3 regions of the Allobosea sp. P2_A10 genome follow, and region 2 is predicted to be linked to each of the others. Evidence: predicted binding sites of a transcription regulator. Region 2 holds the regulator's gene; each other region holds the start of a gene.
The links. Region 2 encodes LexA, which represses DNA repair genes until DNA is damaged. Its sites were predicted from a motif close to TGTTCNNNNTGTGTTCNG; they were not measured.
Positions count from the first base shown of each region.

Region 1: rhuM (RhuM family protein) is a predicted target of LexA. The motif match lies at 3,348-3,365, and genes of this name have one in related genera.
Region 3: AC1DZY_RS14530 (ATP-dependent helicase) is a predicted target of LexA. The motif match lies at 5,316-5,333, and genes of this name have one in related genera.

Region 1 covers NZ_JBFUCS010000040.1:221-7,398, reverse strand. Annotated here, with positions in the region: gene AC1DZY_RS26245 (hypothetical protein) at 335-562, opposite strand; gene AC1DZY_RS26240 (methyl-accepting chemotaxis protein) at 1,739-3,250, shown strand; gene rhuM (RhuM family protein) at 3,460-4,461, shown strand; gene AC1DZY_RS26230 (hypothetical protein) at 4,583-4,828, shown strand; gene AC1DZY_RS26225 (hypothetical protein) at 5,028-5,243, opposite strand; gene AC1DZY_RS26220 (hypothetical protein) at 5,240-5,371, opposite strand; gene AC1DZY_RS26215 (hypothetical protein) at 5,770-5,979, opposite strand; gene AC1DZY_RS26210 (hypothetical protein) at 6,310-6,591, shown strand; gene AC1DZY_RS26205 (Ros/MucR family transcriptional regulator) at 6,716-7,135, opposite strand; partial or broken gene AC1DZY_RS26200 (transposase) at 7,167-7,178, opposite strand, start outside.
Region 2 covers NZ_JBFUCS010000014.1:62,763-69,940, forward strand. Annotated here, with positions in the region: gene gltX (glutamate--tRNA ligase) at 1-303, opposite strand, end outside; gene AC1DZY_RS19040 (ComEC/Rec2 family competence protein) at 488-2,749, shown strand; gene lexA (transcriptional repressor LexA) at 2,743-3,447, opposite strand; gene AC1DZY_RS19050 (molybdopterin molybdotransferase MoeA) at 3,551-4,762, opposite strand; gene moaC (cyclic pyranopterin monophosphate synthase MoaC) at 4,762-5,244, opposite strand; gene trpC (indole-3-glycerol phosphate synthase TrpC) at 5,241-6,056, opposite strand; gene trpD (anthranilate phosphoribosyltransferase) at 6,061-7,074, opposite strand; gene AC1DZY_RS19070 (anthranilate synthase component II) at 7,091-7,178, opposite strand, start outside.
Region 3 covers NZ_JBFUCS010000009.1:59,530-66,707, forward strand. Annotated here, with positions in the region: gene AC1DZY_RS14500 (BtaA family protein) at 1-1,177, opposite strand, end outside; gene AC1DZY_RS14505 (tripartite tricarboxylate transporter substrate-binding protein) at 1,251-2,216, opposite strand; gene AC1DZY_RS14510 (tartrate dehydrogenase) at 2,327-3,403, shown strand; gene msrB (peptide-methionine (R)-S-oxide reductase MsrB) at 3,532-3,981, shown strand; gene msrA (peptide-methionine (S)-S-oxide reductase MsrA) at 3,978-4,640, shown strand; gene AC1DZY_RS14525 (hypothetical protein) at 4,836-5,183, opposite strand; gene AC1DZY_RS14530 (ATP-dependent helicase) at 5,347-7,178, shown strand, end outside.

The sequences.
Region 1 (7,178 bases), on a different contig from region 2:
CAATGGCCAAGCCACTCGCCAAACGCAGCGGGCAACATCGAGTTCCCAAGCGAGGCTTGTGAACGAGGCGCAGGACACCAGCACCGCGGCGCCAATGCCGCCCAACAGGCGCAGTGCCTCTTCGATCACGTCCCGCATACGAGCCGCCCCATCTCTTGCGCTTGTGTGTCTCGCAAGTCTCGCGCCAAGGCCGGCGCCACGCGCTAGTGTCGCAGCAATGGTGAAAGTCGCGCCTGATCCGGAGCGCCAGCGTTCATACCCACGCTGTTTGGCCTGCTGCTGGTTTCGTGTTTGAGGCGCTGGTGCCGGGCGGACAGCGGCGCCACTGCCGACTTCACGATCCGCGATTGAGGCGGTTATATTGCGGACCCTCGGTCGCCGCGCTGGCGTCCGAAACAGTCTCAACATCTGGCAGCGTGAGGCAGCACCGCTTGGCGACCGCGGCTGCGACCCGCACGAGATCGACCGAGCCGTCGACGACCACTGACCGCAGATCATGATCGGCATCGACGATGCACCGCGGGTCACGACCAAGCTGCTTGGCAATTTCCAGATAGATCATTTGACCTAACCGCTGCAGCTCAGCCTCGCACATCGCACACACCTGCTCTTAGGGTCGCTGGCGCCCTGCGGCGTAGATGGCGACGCTGGACCGCGAGCGCTAGCCATCGCCGCCGGTGGCCCGCGCTGCCCCGGCGTGACGCCATCAGCGCCTGGAGTACCCCCCCCTATTTAGGGACCGTTTCAGCGTCCCGCCATGCAGCGGACGCAAGACCCCGGAATTCGTCTAGGTGCAGACTATAAAAAGGGGGTAACAACTGTTACGAAAGACAACAAGAAATGGCTTCTCAGAGCGAATATGCGGCCCACCGCGGCGTTAGTCGTAAGACAATCACCGTCTGGAAGCAGCGGGGATTGCTCATTTTTGACGCCGATGGCAGTGTCAACACCGCCAAAACCGATGCATTCATTGCGAACCACGGTGGGAACATCACGCCGCTGCCGGCCCGATCCAACCTGTTACCTGGCGTGCCTGCTGCTGTCCGCACAGTAACAGTCAAGTGTCCGCAGTGCGGACAGCGTCTATCGTCAGTGTGAACAGGTACCTCCGCTGTTAAGATCGGCCGCCGACGCCAGCTGTGGACGTCAAGCGCCAGCGGCCGGCCTGCTTAGGCCCTTGAGAGGGTCGAGGCAGGCGCAGCTAATTTGCCCGTGAGGGAGAGCCAAGTCGATAAATTCCGCCCAGCCAGCTGTCACTCTTAGCGGCAGACTATTGCAAATTTTCGTAAAAATAGCGTTCATCGAGGTCGGTTTTAGGTAGCATTAACCGATCGGAGTCACGCTTTGGATCAACGGCCGTGTGTCGTTATCCAAGGTCGGTGGGCACGTCATGAATTTGAATAACATCAGGATTGGCACCAAGTTCGTTGGCGCCATTCTCCTCATGGGCCTGATCGGTCTTGGCGCTTGTGCCTATGCGGCCATTGAGATGAAGACCGTCTCAAGCGAGTTCGCCGCGATGTTGGACGCTGATCCCAAGGCAATCCTGTTCACTGCCAGGGCATCTCGAACGGCCAACGACCTGTTGGCGCAGACGTACAAAATCATCGCATATCCGGGTGGTGCGTCCGAGATACCCATCGCCAAAACACAGAGCGAAGAAAGCTACCGCAGGACGCTTGGACACCTGTCGGCTGCATCGAAGGTCTTCCCAGCTGCGAAGGATCAGTTCGATAACTTGGCCGCCCAGGTCAAAGGCATCAAGGCGACAGTCGATCAGGCAGTTTTGCTTGGCGAGCGCGACGAGAACGACAAGGCGCTCGCGGTGATGAACACGCTCGACGGCAAGCTTCGCAGCTTGGTCAACGAGACTGTCAGCTTCAACACGCGGCTGATCGATGATCTCGATGTGCGCTCTAAGGCCTTGCTCGGCGCCACCGAGCGGACAATTCTCTTCACGCTCATTGCCAGTTTGGCCGGCATTATGCTGGGTGTTGCAGGCTCGATGCTGATGTCGTCGCGCACGGTGACGGGCCCGCTCAACCGCCTCAAGCAGGCGATGGGCGAACTCGCCGCCGGCAATTACGACGCCGCGGTGACCGGCGATGCCCGAAAGGACGAGGTCGGCGACATGGCCAGGACCGTCCTGGTCTTCAAGCAAAACGGCCTGGAAATGCGGCGCCTCGAAGCCGAGACCGAGCAGTCGCGCTCGGCCTCGGACGAACAGCGCCTGCAGAACGAGCGCGAGCGTGCCGCCCGCGTCCAGGAGCAGGAGCGTCTGGCCGCCGAACAGCGCCAGGTCATGGAACTGCTGGCCAACGGGCTCGATCTGCTCTCCAAGGGCGACCTGACCTGCCGGATCGATGCCGGCGTCGCCGCCGACTACGAGAAGCTGCGCGACGATTTCAACACCGCCGTGGCGCGCCTCAGCGAGACCGTCCGCACCATCCAGGCGACCTCGGCCGATGTCGGCAATTCGGCGCGCGAGATCAACATGGGCGCCGACGACCTGTCGAAGCGCACCGAGGAGCAGGCCTCCTCGCTGGAGGAGACGGCGGCGACCACCGAAGAGCTCGCGGCTTCCGTCAAGGCGTCGGCCAACTCCTCGAAGCAGGCGGTCGCTCTGGCGCAGCAGGCGATGTCGGTCGCCGAGAAGGGCGGCGCCATCGTCACCGACGCCGTCGATGCGATGAGCCGCATCGAAAGCGCCTCGAAGAAGATCTCCGACATCACCTCCGTCATCGACGAGATCGCCTTCCAGACCAACCTGCTGGCGCTGAACGCCGCCGTCGAGGCGGCCCGTGCCGGCGACGCCGGCAAGGGCTTCGCGGTCGTCGCCTCCGAGGTGCGCACGCTCGCCCAGCGCTCGGGCGACGCGGCCAAGGACATCACCGCGCTGATCAGCGAATCCGGCCGCGAGGTCGAGCAGGGCGTGGCGCTGGTCCGCTCGGCCGGCGAGGCGCTCAGCCAGATCGTCGAGGCGTCGCGCAAGGTCTCCGCCACCGTCTCCGACATCTCGGCGGCCTCGGCCGAGCAGGCCAACGGCATCGACGAGATGAGCCAGACCGTCGCCCATATGGACGAGATGACGCAAGCCAACGCCGCGCTCGCCGAGGAAAGCGCCGCCAGCGCGACCTCGCTGATGAGCCAGATCCAGCACCTTAATGAATTGGTGGCGACCTTCCGAACGGACCGACAAGGTTCCAAGCGTGCTATGCCGCCTATGACCGCCATTCGAAGGGTCGCATAGCGCCAAGTGCAACTGGCGTCCTGGCGCCGCCCGCGGCTTCGGGCCATACTTCAGCCGGTCGAAGGCCCGGTCTCGCTCGCGCGAGGCCGGGCTTTTTTGTTCTCTTGGCGTTCGCAATCTGACGCCCGGCGGTTGTGGATTGCTCGGCGCGACTACTCGAACGACGCATGACCGTGCGGTAGGATTGCGCGAATCGAGGAAACCAGTCCATGGCCAAGACCCCGAAGGATGCCGCTGCCGCCGCCAATGCCGCTGCTCGGCAATTGGAGATGGAATTGGTGCAGTTCCGGCTCGGCGATCAGAGCATCGAGTTCAACGTCGACATCACCGCAGAAACGGTCTGGGCGACGCAGCAGCAGATCGCAGACTTGTACGAGCGCGACCGGTCGGTGATCGCCAAGCACATTCAAAACATCGTCGCAGAGGGCGAATTAAGCGAAGCGGCAGTGTGTGCAAAATTTGCACAAGCTGGGCCAGACGGGAAAATTTACGAGGTCGCCCATTACAACCTCGACATGATACTGTCGGTCGGATACCGCGTCAGCGGGCCGAAGGCCACACGCTTCCGCCAGTGGGCGACAGCAACTCTGCGCTCGTACATCGTTGACGGGTATGCTCTCAATGAGCGCCGGCTCAAGGACGCCCCGAAAGCGCTCGCTGCCTTGGCTGCCAAGGTCCGCGAGCTGCGGTCCGACGAGCGCAACATCTATGCCTCAGTTCGAGATTGCTTCAAGGAAGGGTCGAGCGACTACGACGCCCAATCGCCAGCATGCCGGTCGTTTTATGCTCGGCTGCAGGACAAGTTCCATTTCGCGGTCACTGGGAAAACGGCTTCGGAGATTATCCTGGACCGGGCCAAGCACACCGAACCCAATATGGGCATACAAGCATTTGAGGGAAACCGACCAACGATCGACGAGGCCAAGATCGGCAAGAACTATCTGGACGGTGAGGAGCTTTACCGGCTTCACATCCTCTGCGAGCAGTTTCTGCTATTCGTTGAATCAGCGGCCTTACGCGGGCGGCAACTAACGATGGGCCAGCTCGAAGCGAAATTCGACGCTCTGATGACGATGAGCGACTATCCGGTCTTCCCCGGCTACAAAGATTACCTCCGAGATCGCGCTGTTAAGCACGCACAGGCCGAATATGCTCGATGGCTAGTTAGGCTGAAAGCGGATGACGTGCAGCGCGTGCCGCGGCGGGCCTAACTCTGATCCTTCCACCGCGTCGCGTCATCATGCGCGAGGTTCCCGGCATTGGCACAATGCGCTTTTGCTTTCTGCTGGGGAACATGTCTAATTTCCCCGTCGTCAGCGAGGGGAACTCGCTATGCCGTTTGGAAAGCTCGCTGTTGAGCCCGAAGACTTGGCATATCTAACCGCGGCCTTCGACGCCGCATGGGCCGAGATCGAGAGGGTGGAGCCCATCGACCCGCTCGCGAGATCCGCAGCACGCGAGCGACTGGGCTTCATATTTATCCAGATTTGGCGTGCCGACCCAGATGCGCCGCTTGTCGAACAGGCGGTCAAGGCCTTCCGCGCAGGTGACGCGTCGCCAGTTCGACAGGATGCCTGATCCGCACGGGAGGTGGCAGCGTATCGATGCCAGGTTGCGATGGACCTGCCTTCCCCCGGAGGCATCCGCGAGCCTAGCCACCGCCGGTCGACACCCCCCGGGCGGTGGCGCCACACAGGCTAGCGCGAAAGCACCACTGCAAAAAGAATCCCGACGACGCAGGTTATCACGCCTGCCAACCACACGCGCCAAAACCACCTCATGGGTCGTCGCACCGTGAAAGAAGCTTGAATTTGGGCGTGGCAAAATAACACTCATCCTCGTAATGCAGCGGCGTTCCGTCATCGAGGGTATAGAACCCGCTCGACGACTTGGCGTCATTACGCCAGACGATGACTGTATAGAGGTTGCCATCTTCGTCGTGGCAGCGCTCACGCTTGACCTCGACCGCGTTAGGGTGTGCTACGTCGATCATCGCGTCACGCCCGGCTCGTCGCGGACGACGACTGTCGCGCCGCTCTTCTTCGCCATCTTGGCTGCCACGGCCTCTGCCTCGGCACGTTTCGGCGTCTGATGCCAGAACGCTCCGCTGCGGTCTTTCACGGCCCAATCGGGCCCGAGACGGCATACCTTCAACACCTCAACCATGACGCCACCTGACAAACGCTACGTTGGTGACTCAACGGCGGCAGCCGGGCGGAGTTCCGGCCGGCTAACCTCCAGCGTTCGGCTTCCCGTCTTTTCGAAGGCGCCCTAGCAATGAAAGCGCGGCGCAGGCGGTCCGACTTCGCACAGACTGAACGCGTGATCTGGACCGACGACACCGGCGTATCAGCGGGCCAACGTACGCTGGAACGATCTTCCTATGCCAACCCATAGTGACCCCAATATAACTCCACCCAATGAGGTGATTTTCGATTGTCTTCTATGGGGGATTATAATTTGTTTGATGCTCAGCATATTCATTTGGGGCAGCAATTAATATTCAATCGTACAAATTTTCAATCGGCAAGAAAAACTACTTTCATCTGCCTCTTTTTTGTTTCCCATATTTTGATCTCAAGAAAGAGATCAGCCAACTCGCGTTCTTCAGGTGTATCCTCCAGACAACCAGCTAGATCGGCGATGCGTGCGATAACTTCTTCGTACTGCGTGTGTGTCCCGATTTTCTGGGACGCAACGTCCGTCATTCTAGCCTGTAGTGTATTCATGGACCTTTTCCAATTTCAACATCGCCCCCATAACCCGGCTATCTTATACGCTTAGTAACTGACCTCCGTTTCGTCGAAGATTTTGCAAAAACTCTGCGTGCCGCCCTCGTTATGTCGATTGTTGCGGTTGTCAGACCATTGCGGCTTCCCGTCGCGGCTCAACTAGTTTCTGCGGCCGCAGTTCCTCGCCGCTGCCAGTCTTGCTCAGCGGGCCCCATGCAGTGGTCGATATGTCCGTGCCGCGATGAACGGAAGCGAACATTTCCATTCAGGCAACGTTGGGTCGGCGACCTCTCTACTGAGGTTTAACGAAAACGAGGAGCAACCTAAATGCGATTCATCCTAATCGCCGCAGCTATCGTGCTCGGCACCGCCGGCAATCCCGCCGTAGCTAGCGAGGCCTTCTCTCGCGCAAATGCGCTCGACCAGGTCGAGGCCGGCTACACCCGCCACACCTACGAGCACCGGATGTGGGAAATCCGGCGCACCCAGGAAATGCGCGGCCGTAGAGGCTATCGCGGCGAGGGCTATGGTTACCGTCGCGGCGGCCCGCCTCCCTGGGCTCCGGCTTATGGCCGACGCTACCGCGACCGCGGCTACGACCGCTACTGAAATAGAATTCGCCGCCAAGGGAGGCCCGGCTACAAGGCCGGGCCACTTTTTTTGTCGCCGCGACACCATCACATCGCTCTGATCTGTTCTTCGTATTCCTTCGTTTTACCCGCTGCCGTTTGCGTCACCGTTTCGGGCGGGGACCGGGCATTCGGCCAAGTCCTGACGAGCGAGCAAGCTCGGATCGACGCTCAGCATAGGCGGGCGCGACCATAGGGTAGTCGTCGGGCAGGTTCCACTTCGCGCGGTACTGATCGGGCGTCAGTCCATATTTTGAGCTAAGGTGCCGCTTGAGCGTCTTAAAGGCCTTGCCGTCCTCAAGACAGATCAAGGCCTCAGTAGTGATCGATTTCTTGATCGACACAGCAGGTGTGAGCACCACAGGTTCGGCCTCGGATGCTTGCGATTTACCGAGTCCTTGGAGCGCGGCACTCGTCGATTGGATGAGGTTGATCAGATCACCGGTCCGAATGTTATTGTGAGCGACGTAGGCCGAAACGATCATGGCCGACAGCTGGAGCAAATTCGCGTCGTCTTCATCCATTTTGAAATTCCGTTAGAGTCCGTCCCGGAACTCATGAGTTTCG
Region 2 (7,178 bases):
ATAGCAGTAATAAGCGTTACCTGCGGCCAGCATCGCCTGCGCGACCTCGCGATGCCGCTCGGCGCGGGCGAACTGGTAGACGGTGTCGCCGTCCCAATCGAGCCCGAGCCAGGCCAGCCCGTCGAGGATCGCCGCGATCGCCGGCTCGGTCGAGCGCTCGCGATCGGTGTCCTCGATGCGCAGCAGCATCTTGCCGCCATGCCGGCGGGCATAGAGCCAGTTGAACAGCGCCGTCCGCGCCCCGCCGATATGTAGGAAGCCGGTGGGCGAGGGGGCAAAGCGCGTAACGACGGCGTCGCTCATGAAAACAAGGCTCCAGCCGGGCCAGATCAACGGCAGCCCGGGGCAAACAGGGAATTTCCGCCGGAGCAGCATGACAACCGGCGCGGCCGCTGTAACATGGGCGAGCCGTCCGCGTTAAGCGCAAGATCGCGGGCGGTTTGTCCTCGTTGCGCTGGCTCCCGCACCCGCCGGAGGCACCAAGCCGATGCAGTCGGCCTTGCCCGAGCTGACCACGCCGCGCGGCGCGCAGGTTCGCGTCCTGCGTCCGCGCCTGCCGGTCATCAGGCTGGACGGGGCAGGGCTTGCGCTCGCGGCCCGGGACTGGGGCCGACGTCTGAATGCCGCCCTGGCTGCCGAGGCCGAACGCCGCCGGCTTTTCCTTTGGCTGCCGGTGATGATGGGCGTCGGCATCCTGCTCTATTTCGCCGCCGACCGGGAACCTGCGCTCTGGGCGTCTCTGGCGGGATTTTCGATCGCCGGCGTGGCGGCGCTGCTGATGCGACACAAGCTACCGGCGCTGTATCTGTGCTTGGGCGTCGCCGCCGCCTTCGTCGGCTTTGCCGCCGCGACCTGGCGCACGGCCTCGATCGCGACACCGATCCTCGACCGGCCGCGCATCGGCCAGCTCAGCGGCTATGTCGAATCGGTCGAGGCGCGCGACGTCGGCGCCAGGTTGGTTGTGCTCGTCACCGGCATCGCCGGCGTCGAGCCGGAGCGGCAGCCCCGACGCGTCCGCGTCAACATTAAAGCGGGTTCGGTATCGCCCGGCGACCACATTTCGGCCAATGCCCGCCTGCTGCCGCCACCGGGACCGGCACGGCCGGGCGGTTATGATTTCGGCCGCGATGCGTTCTTCAAGGGCATCGGCGCGGTCGGCAACATTCCCGGCAAGATCGTCCTGTCTCCACCGCAGCGTCCGCCGCCGCCCGAACTTGCACTCGCCGTGATGATCGATCGCGCCCGCAACGCCCTGACGCAACGCATCGCCAGTGTCGGCGGCGGACAGGCAGGCGCGATGGCGGCAGCGCTTGTCACCGGCAAGCGCGGGCTGATCACGGAGACGACCAACACCGACCTGCGCGCGGCCGGCATCTACCACATCGTCTCGATCTCCGGCCTGCACATGGTGCTGGCGGCGGGCACCATCTTCGGCATCGTGCGCGCGCTGCTCGCCTTGTCGCAAACGCTCGCCTTGTGCTGGCCGATCAAGAAGATCGCGGCCTGCGCGGCGATGCTTGGGGCCTTCGGCTATTGCGTCTTCTCCGGCTCCGACGTCGCGACGGTGCGCTCGCTGATCATGACGCTGGTCATGCTCGGTGCGATCCTGGTCGACCGGCCGGCGCTGAGCATGCGCAACCTCGCGCTTGCCGCCATCATCGTCCTGCTGCGGGAACCCGATGCATTGCTCGGGCCGAGCTTTCAGATGTCATTTGGCGCGGTCGCGGCGCTCATCGCCTTCGCCGAACGCTGGGAGGAGCGCGAACGATCCGCGCCGCCTTCACCCTGGCCCTGGCCGCTGCGCCCACTCTGGATTGCCGCCAGCGGGATCGTCGTCACGACATTGCTCGCCACGGCGGCGACAGCGCCGTTCGGCGCCTATCACTTCCAGACCTTCAACCCATTCGGCCTCCTCGGCAATGCGCTCGCCTTGCCCTTCGTCTCGCTGATCGTGATGCCCGCAGCGGTCTTCGGCGTGCTCGCCTATCCGCTCGGCCTAGACTGGCCGGCCTGGGCGGCGATGGGCTTTGCATCGGACCTCGTCCTGAAGCTCGCCCATTGGGTCGCGACGATCGACCATTCGACGCTGATCATCCCGGCCTTCGGCACGGTGGCGCTCGGCTGCTTTTCGGCCTGCCTGCTCTGGGCGACGCTGTGGAGCACGAAGCTGCGCCTGCTCGCCATCCTGCCGCTGGCGACAGGCGTCGCGGTTGCTGCCAAGCCCGAACGGCCCGACATCCTGATCGAGCGCGATGGCTCCGGCATCGCCGTGCGCGGTCCCGACGGCCGCCTGCTTCTTGCCGGCCGCCCCAGCGCCTTCGTCGTCCAGCAATGGCTGACCGCCGATGGCGACAGCCGCCCGCCCACGGACGCATCGCTGCGTCAGGGCGTTGCCTGCGACACGCTCGGCTGCGTCATTCGCGGCAAGGATGGCCGCAGCATCGTCTATGCTCGCGAGCGCATCGCGAGCATCGAGGATTGTCGACGCGCCGACCTCGTGGTGACGCCGATCCCGTGGTCGGCAGTCTGCGACGCGAAACTGATCGACCGCATGGCGCTCGGCCGTGATGGTGCGACCTCACTGGTCAGCCGCGTCGGGGGCTGGCGAACACTGCAATCGGAACGCCCGGATGCCGAGCGCCCATGGACAAGACGGGCAGCCTCAGCGGCGCGTCCCGTCCAGCAGCAAACCCCGGCGCCGGCTGTTGCCGACGAAGCCAGCGGTGCGGAGACCGACAGCCTTCAGTAGCGCCGCATCAGGTTGACGAGTCGGCCCTGAATCTTGACCCGGTCGGGCCCGAGCACGCGGGTCTCGTAGGCGGGGTTGGCAGCCTCCAGCGCGATCGACGACCCACGCTTGCGCAGGCGCTTCAGCGTCGCTTCCTCGTCGTCGATCAGCGCCACGATGATGTCGCCGGTATTGGCGGTGTCCTGCCTGCGGATGACGACGGTATCGCCGTCGAGAATGCCGGCCTCGACCATCGAATCGCCGCGCACCTCCAGCGCGTAATGCTCGCCGGCTCCAAGCATGTCGGCGGGCATAGAGACATTGTGGCTGCGGCTCTGGATCGCCGAGATCGGCGTGCCGGCCGCGATCCGCCCCATGACCGGAATGGCGATGGTCGAGCGGATATCCTCATCGGGCGTCGAGGACGCTGGCCTGACCTTGCCGAGACCACCCTGTACGACCGAAGGACTGAAGCGTCCGCGCGGGCTCTGCGCACCGGCCACGCCATCGGGCAGCTTGATCACCTCGAGCGCGCGCGCGCGGTTCGGCAGCCTGCGGATGAAGCCGCGCTCCTCGAGCGCCATGATCAGGCGATGGATGCCCGATTTCGATTTCAGGTCGAGCGCATCCTTCATCTCGTCGAAGGAGGGAGGTACGCCGCTTTCACGCAGGCGCTCCTGGATAAAGCGAAGCAGTTCGAACTGTTTGCGTGTCAGCATGGTCCCCGCCGGCGCGATGATCGACGTTCTGGCCAAGGCTTGGCGCAGAATCGAAACAAATCACGAACACCATACACGTTCGTGTTGTGTTCCACAAGCAGGCCTAGCGCAGGCGGATGATCCGGCAGGGATCGCCCTGCCTTGCAGCCGGGGCAAAGGCGGGGCGGATCGCCAGAGCCTGCGCGCGCGCCAGCGTCCCCAGCATCGAGGAATCCTGCCTGGTGAAAGGCGTGACCTGCCAGCCGGCCGCGATCGGTGCGAGGTCGGAGCGCAGATAATCCTCGCGCTCGTCATTGGCCGGCATGTCACTGCCGAGGAAGGCCGGCTCGCTCCTGTCGCGCTCGGGTGCATCCATGCCGAGCAGCGCCTCGATCAGCGGCACGACGAAGAGATGCCCGCAGACGATCGACGCCACCGGATTTCCCGGCAGACCGACGGCGACCATCGCTCCGAGCCGGCCCATCATCATCGGCTTACCAGGCCGCATTGCGATCTTCCAGAAACCGAGAGCCATCCCTTGCGCCTTCAGCGCCGACTGGACGAGATCGTGCTCTCCGACAGATGCGCCCCCCAACGTGATCAGGACATCCGCGCCGGAGGCTTTCGCCGCCTCGATCTTGGCGGCGAGGTCGGGGTGGTTGTCGCGCGCGATGCCGAGATCGAGGACGATGCCTCCCGCAGCCTCGACGATCGCGGCCAGCGAAAAGCTGTTGGATGCGACGATCTGGTCGGGCCCGACAGGCTCGCCGGGCAGGACGAGTTCGTCGCCGGTGGCCAGGATCGCGACCAGCGGCTTGCGCCGCAGCGTCAGCGCAGGATGACCGCCGGCGGCGGCGAGGCCGAGCGCCGCGCTGTCGAGGACGCGCCCGGCTGGCAGCAAGACGTCGCCGTCGCGGAAGTCGAGCCCGGCCGGGCGCACGAAGCGGCCCCTGCTTGTGGTCTCGCGCACCCGGATTGTCGCTGTCCCGACGCCATCGGCGTTCTCCTGGATCAGGATCGCATCGGCGCCGGCGGGGATCGGCGCGCCGGTGAAGATGCGCACGGCCTCGCCCGCACCAAGCGCCCTCGCGAAGGCGCGCCCGGCGGCGGATTCTCCGATGACAGCGAGTTCTTGCCCCGCCGCGCAATCCTCGGCGCGGACCGCATAGCCGTCCATCGCCGAATTGGCGAAAGGCGGCTGCGTCCTGAGCGCGATAATGTCGGCGGCGAGCACCCGGCCGGCGCATTGCGCAAGCGGCAGGCTCTCGCCCGGCGTCGGGCCGGGAACGCTGTCGAGCAGCGCGCGCAGAGCCACCTTGACCGGCGTCAGCGCCATCAGACCGCCTTGGCCTCGTAGACGCCTGACTTGCCGCCGGATTTATGGATGAGTCGTATGCCTTCGATCCGCATGGCGCGGTCGACCGCCTTGACCATGTCGTAGACCGTCAGGCAGGCGACCGAGACCGCCGTCAGCGCCTCCATCTCGACGCCGGTCTGGCCTTTCATTCTCACCTCCGCCGTCACGCGCACACCCGGCAGCGCTTCGTCGATGACGAGATCGACCGCGATCTTGCTGATCAGCAGCGGGTGGCAGAGTGGGATCAGCTCATGGGTCCGCTTGGCCGCCATGATGCCGGCGAGACGGGCCGTGCCGAGCACGTCGCCCTTTTTGGCGTCGCCGCGCCGCACGATCGCGAGCGTTTCCGGCAGCATCACGACGCAGCCCTCGGCCACCGCCATGCGCACGGTCTCGGCCTTGTCGCCGACATCGACCATATGGGCCTGGCCCAGCGCGTCGAGATGGCTGAGCCCGGTCACGCGGCGGCCTCGGCGCCGGAGCCGGTCAGCAGATCGCGTGTGGCTGCCGCGACATCGGCCTGCCGCATCAGGCTTTCGCCGACGAGGAAGGTTTCGACGCCGCATCGTTTCAGCCGCAGGATCTCGGCATGGCTGAAGATGCCGCTTTCGCCCACGATGATCCGATCGGCCGGAACACGCGGCGCGAGGCGCTCGGTCACGGCGAGATCGACATGGAAGCTGCGCAGGTCGCGGTTGTTGATGCCGAGCATTTTGCTGCCCAGCACCAGCCCGCGATCGAGCTCGGCCTCGTTATGGACCTCGACCAGCACGTCCATGCCCAAGGCCGTCGCCGTCTCGTTCAGGGCGCGCGCCGTCGCGTCATCGACGCCGGCCATGATGATCAAAATGCAGTCCGCCCCCCAGGCGCGAGCCTCGAACACCTGATAGGGCTCGTAGAGGAAATCCTTGCGCAGCGCCGGCAAGCGCGACGCCTCACGCGCCTGCGTCAGGAACTCCGGCCGCCCCTGGAAGGAGGGCGCGTCGGTCAGCACGGACAGGCAGGCCGCGCCGCCCTCAGCATAGGCGCGCGCCAGTGCAGGCGGATCGAAATCGGCCCGGATCAACCCCTTGGAGGGACTAGCCTTCTTGATCTCTGCGATAAGGGCGGGGTTGCCGGCTTGATGCTTTGCCGTTAGCGCCGCCGCAAAGCCGCGCACGGGCGAGGCCGCCAGCGCCCGCCGCTCGATCTCGGCTTGCGGGATTGCGGCTTTGGCCGCCGCAATCTCCTTGCGCTTGTAGGCTTCGATGGTCGCGAGAATATCGGTCACCACCGCCTCACAGGTTCGAGCTGGCGATCAGCGCAGCCAGCGTCGCCTTCGCCTGGCCGGAATCGATCACGCCGACGGCGCGCGACAAGCCATCGCGCAGATCGCCGGCCTTGCCGGCGACGACGAGCGCAGCGGCGGCGTTGAACGCGGCGATATCGCGAAAAGCCGTATTCTGGCCGTCGAGCACGGCGCGCAGCGCCTGCGCATTCTGGGCCGGCTCGCCGCCGCGCAGATCCTCGGGCCTGGCGCGCGCCAGTCCGACATCCTCGGGGCTGATGCTGAAGCTTTCGACCTTGCCGCCATCGAGCGAAACGACGCGCGTCGGTCCCGTCGTGGTGAGCTCGTCGAGCCCGTCGGAACCATGCACGGCCCAGATGCGCCGGGAACCCAGCGAGGCCAGCACGCGCACCATCGGCTCCAGCCAGGTCTCGGAGAAGGCGCCGACCAGTTGCGTCTTCACCCCGGCGGGATTCGAGAGCGGGCCGAGCAGGTTGAAGATCGTGCGCGTGCCGAGTTCGGTGCGGACGGGGCCGACATGGCGCATCGAGGCATGATGCGTCGGTGCAAACATGAAACCGACGCCGGCCTCCCTGATGCAGCGCTCGGTTGCAGCAGGTTCGAGCCCGACCTTGACGCCAAGCGCGGTCAACACATCGGCCGCGCCGGAACGTGACGACGCCGCGCGATTGCCATGCTTGGCGACCGGCACGCCGCACGCAGCGGTGATGATCGCGGCCAGCGTCGAGACATTGTATGAGCCCGACGCATCGCCGCCGGTGCCGACGATGTCGATCGCATCAGCGGGGGCCGCGACCCTCAGCATCTTGCCGCGCATGGCGCCGACGGCACCTGCGATCTCGTCGGTGGTTTCGCCGCGCACGCGCAGCGCCATCAGGAAGGCCGCCGCCTGCGCGTTGGTCACTTCGCCCGAGAGCATGGCGTCGAAGGCGTCGCGCGCCTCGTCGCGCGAGAGCGTGGCGCCGGTCGCGACCTTGGCGATGAAGGGTTTGAAATCGTCCATGGGAACTCTTGAAGTCTCAGGCTGTCTGGAGAGGGGCGGCGTCGGCGCGTTGGCGCGACCATCGCTCGGCCGACCCGAGAAAATTCCGCATGATCGTCGCGCCA
Region 3 (7,178 bases), on a different contig from region 2:
GCCGGCTGGTGGCCTCCTCGTAACGCCAGAGATCGAGGATCGCCGATGGCACACGACCGGGCAGCAGCCTTTCGTCGGCGGCGGTGCGGAAGATCACGCGCGCGCCGGGCCGGGCGGTGCGGGTGATCTGCGACCACAGCGCCGTCAGATCGGCATCGTTCATCCAGTCCTGCGCATCGAGCAGCACATAGGCGTCGCAGCTTTCGGCCGGCTGGCGCTCCAGAAAGGCGGTGATCGCACTCTGGTGGTAGGCGACGCGGCCCGCGCGCGCCTTCACGGCGGCGAAATTGCCGCGCTGCAGATAAGGCGGCAGCGCCTCGTCGGAGCCCGGTTCGTAGCCGCGCCCGAAGGCCTGCCGCGCGAAATAATTGGTCTTGAGATCGAACCCGCAAGCCAGCCGCTCGAGCCGCTGGCGCAGCGCTCCGCGAATGCCGTCATCGCCATCGGCCGCGAGCGCCTTGTACTGCGCCGGCGGGATGCCGAGCCCGTAGAGCGAGGCCGGCTGGCGTATCAGCCAGCGCACCAGCCGCTTGTCGAAGACAGGGGCGAGATGGCGATCGTACAGCACGCGCTGTTCGGCCATGTCGCGCGCCTTGAGCATGACACGCGGATCGCAGCCCAGCGCCCGGCCGAGCAGATGCCCTGCCCCGATGAAGCGGCCGAGCAGGCCGTAGCGGTAGAAATTGCGCGCGAACAGGCCAATCCGCCGCCGCCCGTCCAAGCCCCGCCCCTCCCAATAGGCCCGCGAGACCGGGTCGAGATGGGCCGCGATCTCGTGGTCGTAGAACGCCACGTTCTCGTGCGACTGCGCCTGCCCGAAAAAGCGCAGGAAATCCTCATGCGAGGTCATCCGGGCGAGCGCTGCGAGTTTTAGCCGCCCTAGCGCGATATGCGCTCCGTTCAGGTCGATCGCGCTGATCCTGGCAGGATCGCCAGTCAGATATGACAGGATGTTGCAGGAGCCCGATGCGATCGCGACGACATGGTCGTCGCCCTTCAACGCCAGCGCCTGCATGTCGACGACCGGGTCCTCCCAGATCTGCGGATAGACGAGGCCCGAAAAGGCCAGCGTGAACATCCGCTCCAGCACCCCCGCCTTCGAGAGCGGCTTGCTGCGATGGACCGCCGTGGTCAGCCCCGAGGTCGTCTCTCGCCGGACCGCGCGCGCGCTCTGCATGGCAAACCCCTGGTCGCCTCACTTTGATGGCGAGCCGACTAGAGGAGTCGCGTGACGGTTGGGTGACGCGCGGCTATTGCGCGGTGACGCCCGCCGCCTTGATCACCGGGGTCCATTTGTCCACTTCGGCGCGGACATGGGCTCCTAGCGCGGCGGGGGTCTGACCGGCATCGTCGGGGATGTCACAGCCGAGTTCGAGAAGACGGGCGCGGACATTGGCGTCGGCCAGGGCCGCGCGCCCGGCGGCGTTCAGCTTCTCGACGATGGCTGCCGGCGTGTCCTTCGGCGCGAAGATCGCGTTCCAGCCGACGGCCTGGAATTGCGGCAGGCCGCCCTCCGCGCTGGTCGGCACATCCTTGGCGACATCGAGGCGCTTCGGCGTGGCGACGACATAGGTCTTCAGCGCGGTGAGTTGCGGCACGATGCCGACCGATTGGTCGCAGACATAGTCGAGTTGCTTGGCGAGAAGCGCGTTCATCGCCGGGCCCGAGCCCCGGAACGGCACCTGCTGCACCGGCGCCTTGATCAGATAGTGGAAGTAGACGCAGGTCAGATGCGAGGTCGAGCCGATGCCGCCATGTCCGTAATTGTACTTGCCCGGATTAGCCTGCAGCAGCGCCACGAACTCCTGGAACGTGTTGGCCGGGAAGTCCTTATGCGCGGAGATCAGCATCGGCGTGCCGGCGGTGTTCATCACCGGCGCAAAATCGGTGCGCGGATCATAGGCGAGGTTGGGATAGAGGCCCACCGACGCCGAATGCGTGCCGAGATTGCCCATCATGATGGTGTAGCCGTCGGGCGTCGCCCGCGAGACCCGCAGCGAGCCGGTGGTGCCGCCCGCGCCCGCGACGTTCTCGACGATGACCGACTGTCCGAGCGTGCGACCCATATGGTCGGAGACGATCCGGGCGATGACGTCGGTCGGACCGCCCGCCGCGAAGGGCACGATCATGGTGATCGAACGCGCGGGATAGGTCTGGGCCATGGCCGGCAGGGCAAGCCCCAAGGCGGCAAGAAGCCCGATGATGAAGCGCTGCATGAAAATCCTCCCTTGTGCGGCCGTCGCTTTCGTTGCGATCTGGCGATCTTGTATCGTCGCCACGATGCAGCAGGCGCAGCCCTGACGGCAATGCTCCGGAGATCGATTTGATGAAGACCTACTCTATCGCGGCCATTCCCGGCGATGGCATCGGCGTCGAGGTCATCGCGGCCGGCGTCGAGGTGCTGCAGGCGCTTGCCGCGCGCGACGGCTCTTTCGGTTTCCGCTTCGACCATTTCGACTGGGGCTCGGACTACTACAAACGCACCGGGCTGATGATGCCGGACGATGGCCGCGAGCAGATCAAGGGCCATGACGCGATCTTCTTCGGCGCAGTCGGCGCGCCCGACGTGCCCGACCATGTCACGCTCTGGGGCCTGCGGCTCGCGATCTGCCAGCCCTTCGACCAATACGCCAATGTCCGCCCGACCCGGGTGCTACCCGGCATCACCTCGCCGTTGCGCTCGGTCTCCGGCCCGGAGCTCGACTGGGTGATCGTGCGCGAAAACTCCGAGGGCGAATATGCCGGCGTCGGCGGGCGCGTCCACAAGGGCTTCCCCGAGGAGGTCGCGACCGACGTCTCGATGATGACGCGCGCCGGCGTCGCCCGCATCATCCGCTACGCCTTCAAGCTGGCGCGGTCGCGGCCGCGCAAGCTGCTGACCGTCGTGACCAAATCGAACGCCCAGCGCCACGCGATGGTGATGTGGGACGAGATCGCCGCCGAAGTCGCGGCCGAATTCCCCGACGTGACCTGGGACAAGATGCTGGTCGACGCCATGACCATGCGCATGGTGATCAGGCCGGGCAGCATCGACACCGTCGTCGCGACCAACCTCCACGCCGACATCCTCTCGGATCTCGCCGCCGCGCTCGCCGGCTCTCTCGGCATCGCGCCGACCGCAAACCTCAACCCCGAGCGCGCCTTCCCTTCGATGTTCGAGCCGATCCATGGTTCGGCCTTCGATATCGCCGGCAAGGGCATCGCCAACCCGATCGGCACCTTCTGGACCGCGACGATGATGCTCGACCATCTCGGCGAGCCGGCAGCGTCCGCCCGGCTGATGCGCGCGATCGAGCGCGTCACGGCAGATGCCGCCTTCCATACGCCCGACCTTGGCGGAAGTGCGACGACACGGCAGGTCACCGACGCCGTCATCGCCGCGATCGCCGGCGACAACGCCTGAACAGGATCGTGAACGCAGTTGAGCGCGCCGCAGGCTGAAAATCCCGGCGCATCGTACCATATTGCACCCTGGACTGGAGTTCGCGGCCTGCTCGGCCGCATCACGCAAGGGAGGGCGCAATGGGCCTGATGAGCATGTTCGGCGCGGACAAGGAGAAGAAGCCGGAGGAGCACTTCCCCTTCGAACTCACCGATGCGCAATGGCGCGAGAAGTTGACGCCCGAGCAGTACCGCGTGCTGCGCGGCCACGGCACCGAGCGCCCCGGCTCATGCGCGCTGAACTACGAGAAGCGCGCCGGCACGTTCTCCTGCGTCGGCTGCGGGCAGAAGCTGTTCAAGTCGGGCAAGAAGTTTGAGAGCGGCACCGGCTGGCCGAGCTTCGACCAGCCGCTCGAAGGCGCTGTCGGCATCACCGAGGACCGCAGCCATTTCATGACCCGCACCGAGGTTCACTGCGCCAATTGCGGCGGCCATCTCGGCCACGTCTTTCCCGATGGCCCGCCCCCGACCGGGCAGCGCTACTGCATCAACGGCGTCGTCATGGATTTCGAGCCGGCCACCGGCGAGAGCGCTTCATGACGACGCGCCGGACGCTTCTCGCGACGTTTGGCCTCGCCCTCGGGCTTGGCGCGGCCACGCTGTTTGGTCTCTCCGGGCAGGCCCCCGCCCAGCAGGCGAAACCCGTCCCGGCGGCGACCGCGACGGCGGTCTTCGCGGGCGGCTGCTTCTGGTGCATGGAGCCGCCTTTCGACGCGTTGCCGGGCGTGATCTCGACGACCTCCGGCTACACTGCGGGCAACACCACGGACCCGACCTACAAGGAGGTTTCGTCCGGCAAGACCGGCCATACCGAAGCGATGAAGATCGTCTACGACCCGGCCAAGGTGTCCTATGAGAAGCTGCTCTATGTGTTCTGGCGCAACCACGACCCGCTGACCGCCAACGGCCAGTTCTGCGACAAGGGCAACCAGTACCGCGCCGGGATCTATTACGGCTCGGAAGCCGAGAAGAAGCTCGCCGAGGCCTCGAAGGCCGAGATCGAGAAATCAGGCCGCTTCAAGACGAAGATCACCACCGAGATCGTGGCGCAGACGGCGTTCTACCCGGCCGAGGACTATCATCAGGATTATTACCAGAAGAACCCGATCCGCTACAAAATCTACCGCGGCAGCTGCGGTCGCGACTCGCGCCTGAATGAGCTCTGGGGCGCGGAAGCAGGCGGCGGCGCACATTCCTGAAGAGCGCTGCTTTTTGCTCGAAACCACGGCGTCATCCTGGACAAGCCGCGCAGCGGCGCAGATCCGGGATCCATCGTAAGGCACCATTCGTGCTCTATGATGGATCCCGGTACGACCTTCGGTCGCCCAGGATGACGGCGAGTGGTTCCGACCTCAATCAACAAGCATGACGCCGGGACGACGCGCTTTGGCGCGTCATTTCGGAATCTCGATGACATAGACCGCCTTGTTGCCGACAGTGCCGGTGTGCAGGCAGACCACGCGCGCCCGGCGTTTGCCGGCAGCGTCCTCGATCGCGGCCCAGGCGATGTATTCCGACGAGACGTACTGGCTGCCGACCTTCCGGTCGAAACGGTTCTCATGCAGGCTGTCGCCGCGCTCGAGCTTCATCGATTTGAGGCTGCCGCCCTCGCTCCTGGAGTCGGCCATGGCGAGATTCTCGCAGTCGCGCAGCGGGTCCGGCGCGGGCCTGGGCTGGGCCAGCGCAACCGCAGGCATGACGATCCCGAAAAGACCGACCAGTGTGTAGTGGCGAAAATTCATGGCGAGACCCGCTGGACGCCCGCATCGTCGCGGACGGCCTCACCATGCGTCAGGGGGCAAGACACCACAATCCCACTGGACAAGTCGCGCCGAACGACGCGCAATCTGCTGTCCGACGCCCTATATTGCGACGAGAACGAATCACGATCGAACGTAGCGCCTCTTGTCCGACCACAGCACCACCTCCGCTCCCCTGCCCCGCCCCGGCGGCCTTGCCGCGCGCGCGGCGGCGCAGCCTTCAGCGGGATATCTCTCGGGCCTGAACCCGGAGCAGCGTCAGGCTGTCGAGGCGACGGACGGGCCCGTGCTGGTTCTGGCCGGCGCCGGCACCGGCAAGACCCGCGTGCTCACCACCCGCATCGCGCATCTGATAGCGACCAACCGCGCCTACCCCTCGCAGATTCTGTCGGTGACCTTCACCAACAAGGCCGCCCGCGAGATGAAGGAGCGCATCGCCCATCTTGTCGGCCCGGTCGCCGAGGGCATGCCGTGGCTCGGCACCTTCCACTCGATCTCGGCCAAGATCCTGCGCCGCCACGCCGAACTGCTTGATCTGCGCTCCGATTTCACCATCCTCGACACCGACGACCAGATCCGTCTGATGAAGCAGGTGATCGCGGCCGAAGGCATCGACGAGAAGCGCTGGCCCGGCCGCATGCTGGCGGGCTTCATCGACTCGTGGAAGAACCGCGGGCTTTCCCCCAAGGACGTGCCACCCGGCGAGGCCAGCGTCTTCGCACATGGCAAGGGCGGCAAGCTCTATGCCGCCTATCAGGACAGGCTCAGGACGCTGAACGCCGTCGATTTCGGCGATCTCCTGCTGCACTGCCTGACGCTGTTTCGCGAGCATGCCGACGTGCTCGCCGTTTATCACGAGCGCTTCCGCTACATCCTCGTCGACGAGTATCAGGACACCAACACCGCCCAGTATCTCTGGCTCAGGCTGCTCGCTCAAGGGCGGCGCAACATCGCCTGCGTCGGCGACGACGACCAGTCGATCTATGGCTGGCGCGGCGCGGAAGTGGATAACATCCTGCGCTTCGAGCATGATTTTCCAGGCAGCACGGTGGTCCGGCTGGAGCGCAACTACCGCTCGACCGGGCACATTCTCGCCACCGCCTCGAAGCTGATCGCGCGCAACGAGGGCCGCCTCGGCAAGACGCTGCGCACCGAGGACGTCGCCGGCGAGAAGGTCACCATCACCGGCGCCTGGGACAGCCAGGAGGAAGCCCGTCTCATCACCGACGAGATCGAGGCGATGCAGTCGAGAGGCGAGAACCTCGCCGAGATCGCCGTGCTCGTCCGCATTTCCGCGCAGATGCGCGAACTGGAAGAGCGCTTCGTCCAGACCGGCGTGCCCTATCGCGTCATCGGCGGCCCGCGTTTCTACGAGCGCGCCGAAATCCGCGACGCCATGGCCTATCTGCGCTGTGTGGTCTCGCCAACCGACGATCTCGCCTTCGAGCGCATCGTCAACCAGCCCAAGCGCGGGCTCGGCGACGCGACCGTCCAGATCCTGCACAACCACGCCCGCGCCAGCCAAATCTCGCTGCTGCAATCGGCCCGCATGGTGGTCGAGAGCGACGAGCTCAAGCCCAAGGCCCGCACCACCCTGCGTGAACTGGTTCAGGCCTTCGCCCGCTGGTCGCAGCGCGCTGAACATATGCCGCAGGGCGAACTCGCCGAACTCGTGCTGGAGGAAAGCGGCTACACCGAGATGTGGCAGAAGGACCGCTCGGCCGACGCCGCCGGCCGGCTTGAAAACCTGAAGGAGCTGGTGCGCTCGCTCGACGAATTCCCCGACCTGCCGGCCTTCCTCGAACACGTCTCGCTGGTGATGGACACCGACACGGGTGAAAACGCCGCCCGCGTGTCGATCATGACGCTCCACGGCGCAAAAGGGCTGGAATTCGACACCGTCTTCCTGCCCGGCTGGGAGGAGGGCCTGTTTCCGAACCAGCGCGCGCTCGACGAGAGCGGCCGCGCGGGCCTCGA